DNA from 3 places in the Entomomonas moraniae genome. Region 1 is predicted to be linked to each of the others. Evidence: riboswitches for the same ligand, from Rfam matches in the RefSeq annotation. Region 1 holds a riboswitch; each other region holds the start of a gene.

What was found. A riboswitch is a leader RNA that binds a small molecule or an ion and turns the genes downstream of it on or off. The one in region 1 is predicted to bind cobalamin.
Region 2: linked by a shared signal. The riboswitch ahead of DM558_RS04440 (TonB-dependent receptor plug domain-containing protein) and the one ahead of DM558_RS03320 (TonB-dependent receptor plug domain-containing protein) in region 1 are both predicted to bind cobalamin.
Region 3: linked by a shared signal. The riboswitch ahead of DM558_RS06445 (energy-coupling factor ABC transporter permease) and the one ahead of DM558_RS03320 (TonB-dependent receptor plug domain-containing protein) in region 1 are both predicted to bind cobalamin.

The regions. Positions count from the first base shown of each region.
Region 1 covers NZ_CP029822.1:690,906-698,176, forward strand. Annotated here, with positions in the region: gene DM558_RS03315 (autotransporter outer membrane beta-barrel domain-containing protein) at 1-2,001, opposite strand, end outside; cobalamin riboswitch at 2,724-2,916, shown strand; gene DM558_RS03320 (TonB-dependent receptor plug domain-containing protein) at 3,076-5,223, shown strand; gene DM558_RS03325 (ABC transporter substrate-binding protein) at 5,198-6,133, shown strand; gene DM558_RS03330 (FecCD family ABC transporter permease) at 6,130-7,110, shown strand; gene DM558_RS03335 (ABC transporter ATP-binding protein) at 7,107-7,271, shown strand, end outside.
Region 2 covers NZ_CP029822.1:929,861-937,131, reverse strand. Annotated here, with positions in the region: gene DM558_RS04455 (YdbH domain-containing protein) at 1-1,988, shown strand, start outside; gene DM558_RS04450 (YnbE family lipoprotein) at 2,039-2,227, shown strand; gene DM558_RS04445 (YdbL family protein) at 2,239-2,583, shown strand; gene DM558_RS04440 (TonB-dependent receptor plug domain-containing protein) at 2,594-4,546, opposite strand; cobalamin riboswitch at 4,650-4,847, opposite strand; gene DM558_RS04435 (translation initiation factor Sui1) at 4,964-5,329, opposite strand; gene DM558_RS04430 (DUF2333 family protein) at 5,334-6,395, opposite strand; gene DM558_RS04425 (hypothetical protein) at 6,632-6,958, shown strand; tRNA gene DM558_RS04420 (tRNA-Leu) at 7,089-7,175, shown strand.
Region 3 covers NZ_CP029822.1:1,337,243-1,344,513, reverse strand. Annotated here, with positions in the region: gene DM558_RS06465 (citrate transporter) at 1-524, opposite strand, end outside; gene cynR (transcriptional regulator CynR) at 705-1,580, shown strand; gene DM558_RS06455 (DUF4279 domain-containing protein) at 1,853-2,281, opposite strand; gene DM558_RS06450 (DUF4279 domain-containing protein) at 2,290-2,700, opposite strand; cobalamin riboswitch at 2,847-3,017, shown strand; gene DM558_RS06445 (energy-coupling factor ABC transporter permease) at 3,136-3,867, shown strand; gene DM558_RS06440 (energy-coupling factor ABC transporter substrate-binding protein) at 3,864-4,154, shown strand; gene cbiQ (cobalt ECF transporter T component CbiQ) at 4,141-4,818, shown strand; gene DM558_RS06430 (ATP-binding cassette domain-containing protein) at 4,833-5,624, shown strand; gene DM558_RS06425 (aminotransferase class I/II-fold pyridoxal phosphate-dependent enzyme) at 5,649-6,662, shown strand; gene cobU (bifunctional adenosylcobinamide kinase/adenosylcobinamide-phosphate guanylyltransferase) at 6,655-7,167, shown strand; gene cobT (nicotinate-nucleotide--dimethylbenzimidazole phosphoribosyltransferase) at 7,171-7,271, shown strand, end outside.

The DNA of each region.
Region 1 (7,271 bases):
AAGTGTATTGACGATCAAACGGCCATTAGTGTTTTGATTTTTATAGGTATCCCCTGTGTAATTACCTGTTATATTGAGTATGTTGTATTGAGTGCTGTTGCTGTTGGTTAGATCAATAACAGAATTATTTAAATTAGATAAATTCGTCACATTAGATGATGAGAGCATTTTCCAGTTAGCTCCCGTTAATTGCATATTAACAGTACTACCTTTTTGGAAATCAACATTACCCACTAGTTGGCTATTACTTTCTGCCACTAAGTTAACATTAGATACAATATTATTATTAGTAAAAGAGAGTGCTTCTGCATAAATTAATCGTCCATTATTGGCAGCTAATGATGAGCCATCAGTGAGTTTTACATTAGCATCCATTCCTTTAACATACAAACCATCTCCATTTTCGCTAGTAACAGAAGTATTGTTAAGTGTGATATCAGATACGTATTGATTATCAATTGTAGAGTTATATTGATTAATAGCTGCGATACCTGCTGCTTTATTACCTGTCACGTTGATTGTGCTATCAGAAACTGTTATATAGTTTTGCTGATCATAATAACCTGAACGTTTTGCTAATATTCCATGGCTATTATCACCTGATGTGGTTGCTGTAATATTTTGTGCCTTAATAGTAGAGTTATTTGTTGCCTCTAAAATTGAGGCATTACTTCCTGTTGTTTTAACTATAGAATCACTAATTCCTATCTGCCCTGTTTTATTAGTAGCAATGGCAGAAGAACTACTACCCGTTGTGGTAATAGTTAATTGCTTAGCCGTAATAAAAGCTTCTGAGTAAAGTGCATTGGCATTACTTCCAGCTGTTGTAACACTCGTGTTATTCACAAGGATATTACCATTACTCTTAATACCAACTGATTTATCCATATCGGTTGAAACACGGGTATTATTTAATGAAATAGTAGCGGTATCATTTACAGCCCAAACACCATGCTGTTCAAGTCCTTTTGAGTGATATGAGCCACCTTCAACAATAATATTGGAAAAGGCTTTACCATTGATGAGTGCATAGTTTTTATCGTTCTCGTAATAATTTTGATTGCCGCTTGATTCAGCTGTAATGTTATTTAACTTAATAGTCGCTACTGCCTGCTCACTTGTGCCTTTAGCTAATGCAATAGCTCCTTGATCAAGTATGATAGTTCCATCTTGAATCTCAATACTTCCAGTATCTGTTGCTCTAACCGCTGAGTTGACATTACCCGTCACGGCTAAGTCGTTTAAAGTAATTTTACCACCAGCTTCTGCTTGAATACCAGAAACACCATTCTTCACATATAATTGTGTATTGTCTAACGTAACACTCGATTGAGTATTTGCAACATTGCTTGATGCATAAATACCTGCTTGGGAATAAACACCACCGTCCATATTGATGATATTGTTTGCACCCGTTAAATTAGCATTATTAGTAACAATAATTCCATAATTTCCGATACTATCAATTTGTGATCCATTAACGGTTACGGTTGCACCATTTTTTCCTTCAACCGTCGTATAGCCACCTATTAAATGGCTATCTTTTATATTTGTAACAGAGCTGCTCCCATTGGTAACTATGCCACTGGCTTTTATTGTATCAGTTGTTAAACTAATATTAGATACATTGAGGTTCCCATTCGTATTTGAAACCATATAAGAAGAAAATGTCGAATTATTGCTTCCTTGTATAGATGTTCCATCAAGGATTAAGCTACCATTCGTCAATGATATGGCATTACCTTGCCCTGTCACAGAAATAGAGACATCATCTCCTGCCGTTACAGTGGTATTATTTCCTGTGATTTTTACGGTTGCTTGGCTTTGCGATGAGTTACTGAGCTCATACGCACCTGTTAACTGTTGAGAACCACTAGATATCGTTGCTGTTCTATTGGCTCCAATAGCAGAAAAAGCAACTGTATTAGATATAAATATTAAAGAAAAAGATTTTAAATACCTTTTAAACTTTAATGAACTATGGAAACGTTGTTTTTTCATTAAAATAACACCTTATACTGCTTGGCCTTTGCTTACAGCGATCTCGTTAAAAATTGATTGCTTTAATATTGATAGTGATATGAAACATAAAAGCTACTGCAGTGACTTATAGAACAAGCTAAATGTTAAGTTTAAGTTAGCTTTAAATAAAAGTTTCATATCTATCTTTGGAAATAATACAAACAAAAAATCAATTCATTATGATTAAATATGAGTATAGTTTTATAGGTGATAGGTGGCAATTAATAATTATAAATTTTAGATATAAATCACTTTATCTTAATTTGTTATTAATTAAACCAAGTGGTGATGACGTGTGTTAAAAAGTTATAGTTTGAGATAATTACAGATGTAAAATGATTAAGCTGAGCACGGGGTGATTTTTGTATGATAGGAGATGAGACTGCAAATGCCAATAGCGGAAATAATGTTAGCTTGAGTTTGCAATCCTAATTAGATAGTTTTTTGGTATATGCTCATCAAGGAGGTCTATGTCCACTGAACTGTCCTAGTTTAAGACTAATCATTTCAAATAGATGCAATTATAAAACATAGCACAAAATAACATTATGTTCTTAACAGGTTTTTAGCATCCTTGATTCTTGTGTTGGCTTTCTTTAATATTGTGTGCAGAAAATGAGTTAGTTAGCGTAGCCCAAAAGTTTACGTCCTAATATGATACTTTGACTTCGCTCAGTATCATAGACCTAAATGACTGATAGTATTTTCTTACGAATCTGTATTTAATACATTGAAGTGATTGATAAAAATGACTTCGGAAGTGAGGTGAAAATCCTCCGCAGCCCCCGCTGCTGTAATGCTGACGAACCTGTATATACCACTGGAGATTATTCTGGGAAGGAGCAGGTGAGGATGAGGCTAAGCCAGAAGACCTGTGTGAATACATTGATTTTTCTTCGGCGGGAAGGAAAACAGTAGTCTTTGTATAACCATTGTTATGATGGTTACATTCTATTTGTTACCTTAAAAAATCCTGCTTGTTTTGCAAGCGGGATTTTTTATTTTTACAAATACCGTCTGCTTGTGGTTTGGTAAATTACTAAGGATCATATTATGTTTACTAATAAGGCAGCTGTTATTAATGCAATGGTGTTAGTTTGTTCAAGTCCATTATGGGCGGAAGAGGTTAAACGCAGTGATGAGGATTCTCTATTGCTCGATCCTTTTGTTGTTAGTGCCTCAGCGCGTAATGAAGAGTTAAAAAAAGCGACAGCAATGGTGCAGGTAATCGACCAAGCACAAATAGCAAGATCCAGCGCATCGGATGTAACCAGTCTATTGGCTGAAAATGCGGTAGGATTTTTTAGTGAGTGGACGCCAGGGCAAACCTCTATCAATATTCGTGGTGCAGCAACAGACGGACAAGGTAAAGATTTTAAAAGCCAAGTGTTGGTCTTAATTAATGGTCGTCGAGCGGGAACAGCTAATCTCTCAAAAATATCTCCCAGCAATATTTATCGAATTGAAATTGTTAGGGGTCCTGCCTCGGTCATTTATGGCAGTCAAGCCATTGGTGGCGTGATAAATATTATCATGAAAAACGGCCATAATACCGAAGGAGGAAAGGTTACGCTTAAAGGTGGTTCTTTTGGTATGGCCTCTGGGAGTGGTGAATATGGTTGGCAAAGCAAAGATGGACAATTTACAGGTTTTTTTGGTTTTAATACAGCCACTCAAAATGATTATAAGGCGGGTAAGGGGGGAGGGACGCAGCACAATACCAGTTGGAAACGTCATGGTTTTGATGGTGCTTTAAGTTGGCAAGTGGATGAGGCTAATTTAATCGATTTTTCGATACTTAAAGATGGCGTTTATGATGTAGGTTTTCGTGGTTCATCAGCCAACTATTCAGCCAAAGAAGATCGTTATAATACTTCTGCTGATCTTATTTGGCATCATGGTACAGAGGATGATCGGCTGCGGTGGAAATTACATAATTATTGGCTTGAAGATATTGATGATTTCAAGTGGGCCTCTCCTCAAACTGCTAAAACTAGTCTAGATCACAATAAGCGTAAGCTAACGGCTGCTGGATTAAAGTTTCAACCAGAAGTTGATTTAACGAGTAGTAATACCTTGCTATTAGGGGTTGATTTTGAAAAAAATAAATTACGCTCAACCCGTCATCGTTTTGGATTAAATGGTGCACCCATGACGCAAGTAACGCCTTTTGATAATAATCAAAGGGAAAAAATGTATGGTTTATATTTTGAAGATGCACAGCGTTTTTTAGATGATCGATTAGTATTTAAAGCGGGTGCTCGTTACACGGATGGTAAAACCTATTATGACAGAACACCCTATTTGAAAAATCAGTTAACGGGTAGCACACATTATTATAAGACCACATGGAGTACTGGGTTAAATTTTGAAGCGACAGATTGGTTAAATTTAAAAGCCAGTATGGGTACAGGCTTTCGAGCGCCAACTGCGTCAGAGCTAGGGGCAGACTATACAACCTTAGCGGGCTCACAAATCTATGGCACACCTGGTCTTAAACCTGAAACTAACAAGCAGTATGAGTTTGGTGCTGTATTTTCTGGTAATAATTGGCTAGTTGATGTTGCTTATTTTGAAAATCGTATTAAAGATCGGATTATTACAAAGCCACGTAGCAACAATAGTAATATTTCTGATTATGTGAATAATTCTGATGAGGTTATTGTCAGAGGTTTAGAATTAAATAGCCGCTTTAAGATGCATGAGTTATTGGGCTGGCAAAATAATTGGCAATGGGATGTTGAAGCTAACGGTGCTTGGAACTTTCATATGAAGGATAAAGGCGCTAAAGATCGTAATACTGACAAAGTCCAACGTATGTATCAATATCAGGCAGCGCTGACACATCGACTTGGGCAAAAGGAAACAACCTATCCTTGGTATGTTCAAGTAACGGGTATTTTACGAGGGCCTGTTTGGTATGACACAGAAGAAAAGTTGGTGGCTGGAGCAGAACCTTATAGTAACTACATTCATCGTAAATCACCCTTTATGGTATGGAATCTTAAGGGTGAAGTAGAAGTATATAAAAACTTATCGGTGTTTACAGAAGTTAATAATGTGTTTAACAAAAATCAGCATCCACTCTTTATTGCTATTGATAAAAAGCCTTATATTTTAAATCCATCTGCATCCAATGGTGGGTTGGGAACCTCAATGATGGGTAGAGCAATCTATGTGGGTAGTACTTACCGCTTTTAAACAATGTCGTTGGTTATTGGTTAGCCTGGGGTATTTAATTGCCTCAGCTAGCTTTGCGAATGATTTTCCTGTAAAAGTTGTGGATGCTTTAGGTCGAAGTGTAATTGTAAAAGAGCGTCCACAACGTATTGTTACCGTATTTTCTTCTAATACTGAAATTGTAGCAGCATTGGGTTTAAGCCGGTTGATTGTTGGGATTGATGGTTATACCTATTATCCTGAGAGTATTAAAAAAGTCCCGAAGATTGGTGGACGATTGGGGTTTTCATTAGATAGTATTGTAGCCCAGAACCCTGATTTAGTGATTATGACGCCAGCCAGGCAAGCTACTCATCAGTTGGTTTTACCATTAGATCGATTGGGTATCGCGAGCGTTGTGGTTAATGGCGGTTCTATTGAGACGATTTTGCAAAATATTTTATTAATTTCACATGTTACAGGCGTTCCTGAAGTAGGTAAATCGCTCGTTGCCTCCATGCGAAAAAGATTAGCGGCTATTCCTACGCTTTCTTCTTGCCCTAAAGTGGTTTTAATAACAGGTCGCATTGGTGGTTTGTTATTGATTGCACGTCGTAGTTATTCTACCGTAAATGCCTATACAGCAGATATTGTTACTAAGGCAGGTGGCTGTTTAGTTTTTGATGACGGTGAGTCTATGCTACCACAACTGAATCAAGTATCCCCTGAAGTCATTCTAGCGGCTAATCCTGATATTATTTTATTTGCTGGCAGTGATAGTGAATTATTAGAATTAAGCCGTAGTATTGCAGGTTGGGAGGGTATGAAAGCGGCACAAACAGGTTTTGTTCGTGCAGTAAGTCGGTCACAACTATTGATTTCAGGGCCTAGGGTAATTGACGGGGTTGAAGCGCTTTCTACTATTTTCCAAGCGTGGGATAGGCAGCAATGAAATTATATTTAAAACTATTGATTTGTTTGTTTATAGTGATTGGATTAGGCACTTGTGCGGGGCATACATGGGCTACTCCTCTTGAGATAATAAAAGCAGTAATGGGAGATGGTTCATTAGCCTCAAGACTTTTAATCGAATGGCGTTTGCCCAGGGTATTAACAGCTGCACTTGTGGGCGGTTTATTGGGACTAAGTGGTACTATTTTTCAGGGCGTTTTTCGTAATCCATTAACAGACCCTTGGTTGTTAGGCGCATCTGGAGGGGCTGCAGTCGGAGCAACGGTAGCCCTGTTAGTACCGCTAGCTATTCCAATCGTTTTTAGCTTACCGTTATTTTCTTTTTTAGGTGCTTTTATCACCATTTTTTTAGTTTTAACGATTGCCCGATTAACAGGTTCTTTGGATGTATCTACTCTGCTGTTAACAGGGGTTGCTATTAGTGCTATGTTAAGTGCGATACGGTCTTTTTTAATGATGTCACTATCCAATGAAACCATCAGTTTACAAGTGGTGTTAAGCTGGTTAATGGGCGGAATTCAACCCTTGCAATGGGGTGGAATACTGATTACGTTGCTAATCTTTCTAGCTGGGTTATTTCTTGCTTTGTGGTTGGCTCATGGTTTGGACTTGCTAGGTTTAGGTGAGCACATGGCAACCGCTATGGGGTTATCGGTTAGTCGTTTTATTTTTGTATCCTTACTAATAGGGTCTGCTATAACGGCCTGTGCTGTTGCGTTAGGCGGTATTATTGGCTTTGTTGGTTTGGCATCTCCTCATATTGCACGCTGGTTAAGTGGTAGTCAGCATAAGAAACTATTACCCCAAGCGGCAATTGTTGGTGCTATTTTAGTGACTGCTGCAGACGCATTAGCCAGAAGCTTATTGCCTCCAGGAGAAATTCCCCTTGGTGTGATTACAGCGATTGCAGGTACGCCCTTGTTTATCGTATTATTATCTAAACGGAGTAAAGGATGATTGATATTACTAATTTAATCATTACTCATGGGAATAAAACATGCCTTCAAATTGACGCTTTGCAAATACCACAAAAAGGTGCTATTGCTTTAATTGGTCCTAATGGTTCAGGTAAAACAACCCTGATAAAGTCCTTAACAGGCATTCAAAAAATTAATACT
Region 2 (7,271 bases), 240 kb from region 1:
ATCAGAAACCTGAGCTGTTCACGTTAATATTAGATACAAACTTTAATAAAGAACCACTGATATCATTGAGCACACAAATTGATGAAACACTAAAGCATTGGCAAGGAAGCTTTAATCTTTATAAAATTCAAAATACATCTCAGTTATTTTCTTTTATGCAGTATTTTCTGCCCAATCAAAAGGTTTTTACTAATATTCCTTATGAAGCCAAAGTTGATGCAAACTGGCAGCTTTATTTTCCTGATGGGCTGATGACACTTAGAGCTGAAAAAGGAGAGATAAGCATTGATGCCTCACTACCTAACCCTTGGCCCATAATTCATTTAGGGCATTTGCAAGGGCTATTACAAACAAAAGTACTGATAGATAACTCTCTCCCCAAAGTAGAAAAAATTAATGTAGACCTGACCTTAACCAATTTATCCTCTAAATTACTAACTAATATTCCTCAAGATTTACAACCCAACGTTGTAAACTTAATACTGCAACCGTTAACGGCAACTAATGATGCTATTGAGCTTAGTTTAACGACTGAGGGTAAATTAAATACGCTGCTTTATTCAAAAATATTTATTAACCAAAAAGATACTACCATTCTATTGGCGGATAGCAACTTTCAAGCAAATACTAATAAGCTAACTTGGGTCGGCTATAGTTTACAGAATGCTCAATTGTTACTTCCATTTAATGCAACGATTACACCACAAAAGGCTGACGTTACTTTCTCTCCTGATGCAAGTTTTAAAGCACAACAATTAATTATTGATCGGGACACTGTCGCCAAAAACTTACAACTCACCGCTAAATCACTTAAAGCCACTATAGATTATCAAGATAATAATAGCATGCAATGGTCATTGGGTACTCCTATCACTTTAACAACCAAAACACTAGCACAACCGTTATTAAAAACTCAAAGTTGGAGTTTAACAGGTCGCTTAGATGCCAGCTCAAAACAAACTCTATTAGCTGCAAAGATTTCCAACACAGCTGATTTTGTAGCTAATCTAACCTTAATAACAGACTATAAAAAGCAACTTACCATTAAAGGGAAAACGCCTGATCTATTCTTTAGAAATACCAATATATTTGCAAAAACATTTAAAGACTGGCCTGAACTGTTAAATATAGGGACGGGTAAAACCTCTATCAGCAACATGCTATTGACTATTCCTTTTGATAATAAAACGTTATCTTTAGAGTCAAAAATTAATGCCAGTGGTTTGTCAGGAATTTTTGATCGAATTGAGTTTAGGGACTTATCGTGTACCGTGTTAATTAATGTAAACAACAATAAATTAGAAATAGCGTTACCCGATTTGGCCTTAACGGAAGCAAACCCTGGTTTTGACATGGGGCCATTACAATTTAACGGTGAGTATAACGCATCTATTAAAAAACCTTTAGAAGGAGTATTAAACTGGACCAAAGCAGAATTAACATTGTTTACAGGAGAAGTTTGGCTAAAACCAGGTGCATTAGACTTAGCTAAGTTACCTCAAGAGATAAACGTGCAAATCAAAAATATACAGTTAAAAGATATTTTAAAGGCTTACCCTACAGAAGGTTTAAATGGTGAAGGTGATATTGATGGTTATCTTCCTATCATTATTACTAATACAGGGCTTGATATTAAAGAAGGAAAGCTAGCTGCACGTAAAGCTGGTTATATAAAATTCAACTCTCCTGCTATTAAAGCAGTTGGTGAAAACAATCCCAATATGAAGCTTGTAACGGATGCTCTAGAAAACTTTCAATATTCAGTCTTGAGTAGCCAGATTTCGTACGATCAAGGCAATGCTATTTTAGGATTACAAATAAAAGGCAAGAACCCTGATGTCAAAGATGGACAGGCTGTTAACCTTAACATTAGTCTACAAGAAAATATTCCTGCACTAATGACAACATTACAACTCAGTGATAGAGTCAGTGATATTATCCAAAAACGGGTACAAAAACGTTTACAACAAGGGGCTAGTAAAAAATAAATAACCATATTATGATAAAACAGATGTTTTTAAATGATGAAGGGGCTTGTATGAAGGTAGGACTACTTACTTTTTTATTAGCAGTTGGTTTATTGAGTGGGTGTACTCCTACAGTAAAGGTTCAACCCTCAGACAAACCAATTGATATTAATTTAAATGTAAAAATTCAACATGATATCTATATTAAAGTTGATAAAGAATTAGATGGTATTTTTAACAGCTCAAGCGGCTTGTTCTAAGGAGACTGATCATGAGTTTACGTAAAGTGTTGACAACAGCATTATTGGCGACAACCCTTTCTTTACCTGTCGCTGCAATGAGTTTGAATGAGGCGATGAGTTCATTAGCCCAAGCTAAAAGCGCGGGACTAGTCGGAGAAATGAGCAACGGTTATCTCGGGGTAGTAAAAAATGAAGGTAGCGCTAGTGAAATTGCTCAGTTAATTAATGAGGCACGTAAAAAAGAATATCAGGCACTAGCGAAAAAAAATGGTATTACATTAAATGATATAGAAAAGATGGCAGGGCAAAAAGCACAAGAAAAAACTCCTGCTGGCCAATATATCAATATTAATAGCACATGGAAGAAAAAATAATAAAGCGACCTTAAAGTCGCTTTTTATTAAAGAAATCAGGTGTCCATGTTAACCCGACCAATACTGTAATCCCCTCTTCCCTATAACCATACGGTGTGGTTGGCATTGTCCAGTTATTAGGATCAGGTTTAAAGTTATAGGTTGCACGATAATAAGAGCGATCTAAAAGATTATCGACTTTTGCATCAAACTTTAATTCAGGTGTGGCTTGCCAACTACTACGAATGCCAAGTAACCCATAGCCAGGAATACTTATCTTATTAGCGGTATCACCATAACTAGAACTGACTAAAGACCAAGTAGCCCCGACAGTAAAATTACCTAATTGTTTATCAAGATCAACATTCAGTGTTCTACGTGCTTGATTAGGTAATGTATGCCCTGTTTTAGCATCGCGTGGATCAACCATACTCAGTGCAATATTAGCAAATAATTGGTTACTTAACTCCTGCTGTAAACTAGCTTCAAAACCATTAATTCTAGCTTTGTCGATATTTTGCATTTCAATATCACTGTACACAATAGCATCACGTATTAACGTGTGATAGAGCGACGCTTCAAAATAGGTTTTATCCGCTAACTGACTACGCCATTGCATTTCATAACTTTTAGAGCGTTCAGGCTTAAGGTTTGGATTGGCGCCCCAACCAAGTGGAGCATAAGTATCGTTGAAGGTAGGTACACGAAAGCCCTCGGCATAAGAAAAAATTAACTGGTTAGTTGAGTTAATATTAAAACCAACACTTCCATTCCATGTGTTTTTACTGCCAAACTGCTGATTTTTATCGTGACGTAATCCTACCTCAGTAAAAATTAAATCACCTTTGAAATCATATTGAATAAAACCTGCCCTATTCCAGCGGCTTGTTCTGTTGTAATCAGTACTTGCATGAAGTTTATCATTTAAATAGTCAAGGCCAAGTAATACTCTATTTTTTTCATCAAGATCAATGGTATTAAGCCATGTTGCAGAGTCACGATACGTGTTATAAACAGAGGACTCTGTTGAGAATTTATCTTTGCTCTTTAATTTATCTTCGGCATGGCCTACCTCAAGTCGAGAAGTCCATACATCATTGATATGATAATTAAGATAAGCAGACGTACTATTTAAAGCAAAAAGATTATAAGGCTTTGTAGTGGCATAAGTCATATACGTAGAGGAATCATAACGCCCATAAGGATTATCGTACTCTGACTTGCCACGCTGATCTAATGCATTAAAACCAAGTTCAATATCATCTGTTAACTGATAACTAAACGTAAAACTAAACGATTTATTACGGTATCCATCATGGTCGCTATCACTGGGGAATGAACGTCTAGTGCGATCAATACCATTAGTTTCATTCAATGCAGCATTAAGACTAAACCGTGTTTTATCAGTTCCACCCGAAAGACCTAATGCACTCTCTTGTGTCCCTCTATTACCGAATGCTACACGTAGACGAGGATTAATACCGTTCCCATTTGCTCGGCGAGTAAAAATTTGAATAACCCCACCAATAGCATCGGCACCATAAATAGCTGAGCGAGAGCCACGTAAAACCTCAACCCGCTCAATCTGATCCATAGATAAATATTGTAGAGATGCCCCTCCCGCTGATGCAGAACCAACACGTTGACCATCAATCAAAACGAGACTTTGAGCCGTTTTTGTTCCACGAATAAAAACACTGGTTACAGAGCCTCTTCCCCCTGTTTGAGTTACTTGTACGCCCGGAACTCTGTTGAGTAGGTCAGCTACACTTGATGGTTGTAATCGATCAATATCTTCACGAGTAAAAACACTCACGGCCGCATTCGTTTCTGAACGTGGTTGAGCATCACGATTTGCGGTTACAACAATAGTATCTAGCTTTAATGCATCATCTAAGGTTTCTTTTGATGTTTTTGTTTCCGCCCATGCAGAAGTAGTAACTGCTAGCATTAAAGGGATGGGGTAAAATAATGATTGCTTCATGAAAGTCCTCAAAAGTTATAAAGGCTTTTGAGGAGGGAAAAACAGGCAGCATAGAACACAGCTGCTGGTGAAACCCTCCGCTACACCAGGAGTCATTGCGCTTAATACAGATGTATTTTAGGTCGGTCTCCGGGCTTATGACCTACAGACTTTCCCTTCCCATAATTAAATTACAGTGGGTTAATAAAGTGTAGTGCTGTGTTGCTGTCAATTACCGTTGCGGGGGCAGCGTAGGATTCTCACACCTACTTCCCGTTTCCTAACGCAAAACGAGGGGCTACATTAAAATATAATGTCACAATTTACAAGTGCTACTTAATATTTATTAAGAAACCATTAAGTGTTGATAGCTAAATAGAGTTAGAACATAAGATTGAGCGAAAGACTAAATCTTATCAATGATGAAATATCTAAAATTTATCCGCCTGATTTTTTTGCTAGAAAGCCACGTTTAATCAGCTCATTCAATAAAAGCTCAACATGGTCACCCTGAATTTCAATAACTCCTTCTTTTAAAGTACCGCCAGTGCCACATTTACGTTTTAAGACTGCGGCTAGCTCTTTTAACTCTTTTTCACTAAGCGCAATTCCCGTAATTGTTGAAACTGTTTTCCCCCCCCTCCCTTTACTCTCTCGGCGAACTCGAGCGATCCCATCTCCTGATGGAATTAATGTATTACAACAGCATTCAACAACTGGTTGACGGCATACAGGGCAAGTGCGCCCTGTATCTGTTGAATAAACTAATCCACCTAAATCAGATAAAGAAGATTTCTTAGCCACAGACTTAACCCTGTTCTAATAGGCGACGTAGATCGATGATAGCAGCATTCGCCCTTGAAATATAACTGGCCATGACTAACGAGTGATTAGCTAAAAAACCAAAACCAGAACCATTTAAAATCACAGGACTCCAAACAGTTTGCTGGGTTGCTTCTAAATCACGAATGATTTGCTTAAGGCTTGTTTGAGCTTCTTTTTTAGCTAACACATCTTTAAAATCTACTTCAACTGCACGTAATAATAATGAAAGGGCCCACGCTTGTCCTCGTGCCTCATAGAAAACATTATCTATTTGAAACCAAGGTGTTTGGGTGACCTTATCTTTATCGGTTACAAAGTCGGTTGTATCTTGCAACATAGAACTAATATTTTGTTGACCAACACTTGCTGCCAAACGTTGAGACATAGAGCCTAATTGTGTTTCTACAAGCCCCAACCACGCGGCCAAATTATCAGCACGGGCATAAAATTTACCATCGGCATTATTTGGATTTAATAACTGCTTTTCATAGGCATTTAAAAAATCTATTCCTTGAGCATAACGCTCTTCAGCTGCAGGGAAAAGCCAACTCGTTGGGGCGGTGCTAAAGCTTTCGAATGCCTTTGAAAGATTAGTGTTTTCAGAAGATTGCGATTGTGATCGTGAAAAAGAACGTTGCATAGACAATGTCATATCACGTGTTTGCTTAAGAACTCCTATCTCCCAACTAGGAATATTATCTAACCATATCCCCGGAGGAAACATATCATTGGTCAAAAATCCACCTGGTTTATTAATCAATGTTGAAGATATTCTTTTTAATGTTTCAACTGTCGTAAATCCAACAGGAATATTTTCGGGAGCAATATTTAAAGAAGCTGCGGCTTGTTTTGCATTGTCTGTGACAGAGAATAAGTCAGGCTCTCTACTCCAATAAATACCTATACCAATGCAAACGAGTAAATAGATCCCTATAATACTACTCACCACCAAAAATAGCTTAGACTTTATTTTTGAAGTTTTTTTTGCAATAACATGATCCATTACATTGGTATCCGTTACTTCTTTCTTTTTAAATCCAAACATGATAATTATTCGGCCTTATCTTTATTAAACTGGGCTAATTATAACGATACATAGGCATTGACTACTACTTTATTTGTAATAAAAAAAGTCTATATTAAGTGTTAAGTATATAGCATATTTCTATTTTGTTCACGAATTAAACAGCTTTTTAGCCTATTGGATAATTGTAGTTATCACAAAAAAGAGCTAAATTTGTAGCAAAGATAGTTTTCAATATCAATTAGAAGCCATAGATTATGCTTACTGCTTTATCTTTTATATTAGTAACGTATATTGTTACCACAGTTATTGCATTAGTTATTCGAAAAAAGAATAACTTACCATGGGGCGTTTTCTTTCTTTTTAATATTGCCATTTCAATTGGTTATGTCGTCTTAAGCCTTACCATATTAGAAGAAATTATCTCTCTTCCTGCTTTAAAGACATCGGGAGGACTAAATTATTTAGAGTTAAATAAAAGTCATCTTAGCATCTTAACAATATGTTTATTAGGTATAGTGAATGCTTTCATTTCTCTTGGATTTTTTGTGTTTTTTATTTTTCGAGAGACAAAAGATTTTTAAAACTTCAGATATTAATATTTTAAGAGTCTTACCAAAATAGCATAAATACCATAATAAGCACTTAATATTCCTAAACTAATAATAAATAATTTGACAATAAACTGGCCAAACCATAAAATGCGCACTGCCTGCCTCGGTGGCGGAATTGGTAGACGCGGCGGATTCAAAATCCGTTGTTAGCGATAACGTGCGAGTTCGAGTCTCGCCCGAGGCACCATTTATAAAGTCTAGTTAATTTATTTAACTAGACTTTTTTATTTATAGGTTGTCTTTTTTCGCCTTGCTATCTTTTTAAATACACCAATTACATATT
Region 3 (7,271 bases), 650 kb from region 1:
GAGGCGGCAGCCGCAATAGACATTCCTGCAATCACATAACGGTTTGCGCCTAATGCAACAAAGGCTAATGGAGCGATAACAATGGCACTACCCCCACCTATACCCGACATATAAGTCGCTGCCGCTTGTAAGATAACAATAAAAGCGGCCACGTATTCTAAACGACCACCGATAGCACGGCGTACTAAGGTAAGCGCAGCAGTATAGCCACCTGCCTGAAACACTGCTGTTGCAATGGCTGAGTTAATAATAGGAACCGTGTTCGATAACATCTTAGGCACGGTCTCCATCATAATTCCATTAGCACCTGAGAGGCCTATACCACCAATAATCATGGCCATTATGCCGCCAGCCAGCGCCGCCACTAACATATCAACTTGTAAAAAAAGAAGCGCTAAAATCAATAACAATGGTATAACGCTAACAATTTGATAAAAGAATGTATCTGGACTACTGTGCGCGAATAAAGCCAGTACATAACAGGCTAAAATCGCAGCAAATAATCCTACTGTTTTTCGACTCATACAACACTCCTTAGAATTTGATAAACTGACAGCACTTATCAGGTAATAATTGCTATACATCACATAATTACGTGTAAAACTTTTATTTCTTATAGTACTTATTCATAAGCATAGCTTTTTGCATTAATATGGTAAAAGTCTTATTTATTATGATAGCTATTCAAAAAACTTATGGGTAATATGATACATCTGCGTTATATTCATTACTTTTTAGCCGTTGCGGAGCACCAAAGTTTTACGCGCGCTGCTGAAGTGCTACATGTATCTCAACCTGCGCTCTCTCAGCATATTAAATCCTTAGAAGAAAGTCTGGGTGTATTACTGTTTGATCGAAGTAGTAAAAATATTCGTCTCACAGATGTAGGTGAAATTTATTTTCAATATGCACAACAAGCCTCTCATCTATTAAATGAAGGCCAGCGAGCCATTCATGATATTGAAGATCTTAGTAGAGGTTCTATACGTGTTGCAGTGACGCCCAGTTTCATTACCTACTTCATTGGCCCTTTAGTGGCTAAGTTATATGCTCAGCATCCTAACATCACCGTACAGGTTCAAGAATCACCACAAGATAAAATTGAAAAAATGTTATTAAATGATGAAATTGATATCGGCATTGGGTTTGATGAAGCAAATTCATCAGGAATTTCTACCGAAAAACTCTTAACAGAGAAGCTTACTTTAGTGGCTTCCGTAGACCATCCGTTGGTAAAGAAAGTCTCTATTACGCTAAAGCAGATTGAAGATGAAAATTTTGTCTTACTAAACCCTAAGTTTGCGACCCGTACACAAATTGATCATTATTTTCGTAAGTTAGGTTTACAGCTTAAAGTCCACATGGAGGTTGACTCTATTAATGCAATTATTGCCATTGTGCAACAAACCTCTCTCTTAACTGTTATCCCCAGTAATATACCCAATGCTTATAACAGGCTTGTTGTTATTCCCTTGCTAAAACAGCCTTTAGAGAGAACAGCAATACTCATGCGCCGTAAAGACTCATGGCAATCTACTGCCCTTAAAGCTTTTATCACTTATGCTAAAAACTTAGTGTAATAGATGAATGATTAAAAAAATCGTATTCTTTTAAGCGTCGTAAACTTAGGTTCACTAATAAAAAAGATATTAGAAGTGAGCACTCTACTAATCATAGCACTTAGTTTTCTAGATTCCTGAAATGGAAAAACAACCAATGATTGACAAATTAGCCTGTATAGTTAAAAAATACTTGGCTTGAGGGTGTAATTTCTATTGAAGCCAATGAGATGGCTCTTAAGTATTGGCAGTAAGAAGTTTACGGTGTTTATATTAAGCCTAGGATCAATTCATTAGATAATGTATTGATCAAACATAATTTTTGCATAAATATCGTTAATAAATGTCAGTGTTTTATGGTCAAAGCCTTTAGCAGGTTTTAACCCGCATTTGTCTTCATTTTTCATTTTAATGATTATTCGAAACTCATGGTTCGTATTATATTGTTTTTTTAGTGATCTAATGATTTCTTTTTTGTCTGCTAATAATGAAATGAGTTGGCTGAGCTGATCGTTAATATCATGTGAGATTTCCTCTGGTGTTTCTATTATCCAGCTAGTTGCATTAGCTTTTTCGTTGTCATTGTTGATTAATGGTTGATAGGGTTTAACGTTTGATGGTTGTAGTTCTAATAAATTACTTATAAGGGTTGTATTTAAATCATGGGTATAAATTAAAAAGCAAACTTTAACAGTGGCGGAGGTTGCGAAAGGATCTTCCATTAAGTTACCTACGAGTTAATATAAAAATCTATGTCTATTTCTGCCTGAATTGAGTTAATAAAGGCAATACTACTTGTTTCAAAATAAATACTGGGTATTTCGCTGTTTTCAACGTATACAAAAAATCCAAATATGAAATTAACATCATGTAACTGCTGTTTAATAGCTAATAATTTATCTTCTTTTCCTTTAAGTAACACTATTATCTGATTTAATGAATCGTTTATATCCATTGAATCTTTCCTTGTAGGGCCTAACTCCCAGCTCGTAAACGTGTATTTATGTGTATTGTTTTGACTTATTGTATTTCCTTTTATACGCGTTTTTGTGGGCTGAATATTTAGTTGTTGACTAATTAAATCTGTATCAAATCGATCAGCTGTAATACGAAAAGTTAAACCAATATTAGTTTTATCCATAGTTCTTCAGCTATATAGAATATTAGAGTATCACTTTAGCATAGAGAGTTATTTAAGGGTATGAGGTATTAAATTTAACCAACTCATTACCTACATCAATACTTCACCACTTTTATATTTACCCTTATATAAAAACAGCATAAACTCTTAACTAACGGTAATCAAACATAGCTTAATTGCTAGGAAGCAGGTGTGAATCCTGCGCAGCCCCCGCTGCTGTAAGGTGGACGAATCTGTCATGACCACTGAGGAAACTCGGGAAGGGACGGATGAGAATGAAGCCAAGCCAGAAGACCTGTTTGATTACCTAGGATACCTCCTTCGGTGGGAAGGGTAGTCTATCGATGAAATATTTCTCCCTTTTTTTATTTCATATGTATAGCCTTATTAACACCGAGTTAGGTGTATATGTCTCTGACAAATAAGGTTATTACGATGAAAATCAAGCTCAAGCCTTTGTCACTAGTAGCCGGGGCGGCATTACTGACTCTCTTTCCTCAACAAGCGTTTGCTATGCATATTATGGAAGGTTTTTTACCGCCTGTTTGGGCGGGTGCGTGGTGGCTTATTTATGTTCCTTTTTTGATTTTAGGGCTTTTTCAGCTAAAGAAAATTTCTGCAACGGGGACGGATAAAAAAATATTGTTAGCTTTGTGCGCGGCATTCGTATTCGTATTGTCTTCCTTAAAAATGCCTTCTGTTACGGGGAGTTGTTCTCATCCTACAGGGGTTGGCTTAGGGGTAGTCATGTTTGGCCCTTGGGTTATGGCTGTCTTAGGGGGAATCGTATTATTATTTCAAGCTTTATTTTTGGCGCATGGTGGGCTTACTACTCTGGGTGCCAATGGCATGTCGATGGCTGTGGGTGGTCCGGTTGTAGGTTATGCGATTTGGAGAATAGCTAATCGATTAAAAATTCGCAAAGATGTGGGTGTTTTTCTCTGTGCTTTTACAGCTGATATCGCGACGTATTTTATTACTTCTATTCAATTGGCTGGGGCCTTCCCCGATCCTCAATTTGGTTTTATGGCCTCAGCCGCTAAATTTATGGGTATTTTCTGTTTAACTCAAATACCAATTGCAATTGCTGAGGGCTTGTTAACAGTAATTGTTTATAACATTGTGGTTGATCGTAAGATTGCACCGGCGGAAGGATTTGTGAGATGAAAAAGAATTTAATACTGTTAGCGATAGTGATCGTGATGTGTTTAATCCCATTTTTTATGCCTACCAATAAGGGGGCTGAGTTCGGCGGTTCAGATGATCAAGCGGAAGGTGCTATTAGCCAAACACATCCTGATTATAAACCTTGGTTTTCTTCTTTCTTTGAACCTGCCAGTGGAGAGATAGAAAGTTTATTATTTACTTTGCAAGGCTCTTTGGGAACCGGCGTTATATGTTATATCTTAGGCTATTACCGTGGTAGAAGGCTAAAAGATAATGCTAGAGATTGATCATTATGCCTATCAAAGCCGCTGGCGCACAGTAAACCCTTTGTTTAAAGCGGCGGCTTATATTATTTTATTATTGATAGCGTTGTGTACTTTTTGGTGGTTACAGATTGTTATTTTATTGGTCTTAGCGCCTATTAGTTGTTATGTCACTCGCATCTCTTTGGGTAAATATTGTAAATGGATGATGGTTCCCTTTTCTTTTTTATTGGTCAGTATGCTGGGTATTTTAGTGTCATTTGCTTGGGAAGCTAACTCTTTATTGGTCAGCTTCCCCGTGGGTTCGCTTTATATCGGTATTAGTGCTGACTCATTGGCTGTTGCTCAGAACGCTTTCTTTCGTAGTCTCTCTTGTTTGGCGGTTACTTATTTATTTGTATTAACAACACCTTTTGATCAGTTGATTTATATTGGTAAAAAACTGCGCGTTCCCAATGTTTTGTTAGAGACTATTTTGTTGACTTACCGCTTTATTTTTATTTTTTTAGATGAAGTTGTGGCTATCAAGCGTGCCCAAACTTTACGTTTTGGTTATATCTCTATGGCAACGAGTTATCGGTCATTGGGGATGTTAATTACGATGTTATTTAGCCGAGTGTTAAGTCGTTATAGTCAAATGACAATAGCTTTAGAGACAAAGTTATTTAAGGGTGATTTTCACCTGTAGCTGTAGGTATTGATATGTTATTGACCAAGCGGATTAGTTTTAAATATGAGCAGAATAATCAATGGGTATTAGAGGATATTAGCTTAACATTAGCCGCTGGAAAGGTTACAGGGCTAATTGGTGCTAATGGTTCGGGTAAGTCGACATTGTTTATGCTGTTGTTAGGTATTTTGAAACCTAACACAGGTGAGGTCTGTTGGGATGGACAACCGTTAAGCTATCATAAAGAGGCACTTTATCAATTACGGCAAAACGTTTCTATTGTTTTTCAAGACCCCGATCAGCAGATATTTTATACCGATATTCGCAGTGATATTGCGTTTGCTTTGCGTAATTTAGGGATGGACGAAGAGGAAGTGTTACGTCGTGTTGATAATGCACTAACCCTTGTTGATGCTCAGCATTTTGCAGACCAGCCGATTCAATATTTAAGTTATGGGCAGAAAAAACGAGTCGCAATTGCAGGGGCGTTAGTTTTAGATGCACCCTGTATTTTATTAGATGAACCTACCGCTGGCCTAGATCCTCTCGGGCGTCAGCAGATTATTGAGATTTTACAACGCATAGTGGCTGAAGGTAAGCAAGTTGTTATCTCAAGCCATGATATTGATCTGATTTATCAGGTGTGTGATGAGGTATCGGTATTACATAAAGGCCGCTTGTTAACCTCGGGCGATACGCAACAAGTCTTTTTACAAACCGAGCTTATTAAACAGGCTGGGTTAGTCCAGCCTTGGTTAGTTCGTTTACATCTTGAGAAAGAGTTGCCACTTTACCGGCGTGAGCAAGACTTTTTAGGTAGTTAACCGTGTTGATGAGGTGAGTTACGTATGATAAATGGCCATGGTGATGATCGCTACCAATACCCAAAAATTACTGCTGATTTTAGTTCTAATGTTTATCATCAACTTGATTTATCTACTTTAAAGCAAGTACTCATTGAGCATCTTAGTGATATTCATCATTATCCTGAGCCTGATGCAGGCGCTATCAGGTGTTTATTAGCCGCTCGTTATGGTATTGATGAACAATGTATTGGCGTAACCAATGGTGCTACTGAAGCGATTTATTTAATAGCTCAAGCATTTCGAGGCAGTAAAACAACCATTGTTTCCCCTGTGTTTAGTGAGTACAGCGATGCTTGTCAAATTCATCAGCACCAAGTACAGCATGTTTTTGCACTACAAGAGATTCCGCCACAAACAGAACTTTGTTGGTTGTGTAGCCCTAATAATCCAACGGGTGACGTTTATACTGAGCAACAACTCTTCGCATTATTTGAAAATTACTCTCAGGTTGTTTTTGTGGTTGACCAATCTTATGCAGACTTTGCAATCAATGCAGAGTTACCGATAGAGAAGGTGTTGCAATATAACAATGTAATCATTTTACACTCAATGACCAAACAATACGCCATTCCAGGGTTGCGGTTAGGTTATTTTATGACTTGCCAATCGTTAGCGGCAAAAATTAATCATTTTCGTATGCCGTGGTCAGTGAATAGCGTAGCGATTGCAGCCGGACATTATTTGTTAAATCAATACAATAATTTGAAAATTGACCTTATTTTACTGCTACAGTATACCCAGCAGCTACAGCAGGAATTAGCTGTATTTAGAGCGCTAGAAGTATTACCCAGTTGTACTCATTATTTTTTGGTAAAACTACTTAATGGTCGCACAGCTGCCGAGCTTAAACATTACTTAGCTCATCAGCATCATTTATTAATTCGCGATGCGGCTAATTTTGTAGGGTTGGATACTCGTTATTTTCGAATAGCAACACAAACGCCAGAGCAAAATCAAGCCTTAGTGGCGGCGGTTGGGGAATGGTTACATGACTAAAATAATATTGGTTACAGGGGGGCAGCGCTCAGGTAAAAGTCTTTTTGCCGAGCAGTTAGCGTTAGCCGCGAGTGATCAGCCAATTTATATGGCAACCTCTCGGGTTTGGGATGCTGAGTATGAGCAACGAATTATTCTTCATCAGCGTAGACGAGAAGCAAACTGGTTCACCATTGAGGAAGACAAGCAGCTATCAAAGCACCTTGTAGAAGGGCATGTTGTGTTGGTTGATTGTGTAACGCTCTGGGCCACTAATTATTTTTTTGATTTAGATAGTCATATTGAACAAGCGCTACAAGCATTACAGCACGAGTTCGATTCGTTAACCAAGCAACAAGCGCAATTTATTTTTGTGACTAATGAAATAGGTTTGGGGGGAACTCCTGAAAATAAATTGCAGCGTCAATTCACCGATTTACTAGGGTGGTTAAATCAGTATATTGCAGAGCGAGCAGATGAGGTTTACTTCACTGTCTCAGGTATTCCAATGAAAATTAAGGGGTAATTAATGAGAAACTTTGTTATTCAAAAACCAGATACAGCCATTACCCCTTTATTACAAGCCAAGATTGATAGTTTGGCTAAGCCGAAAGGATCGCTCGGTTTATT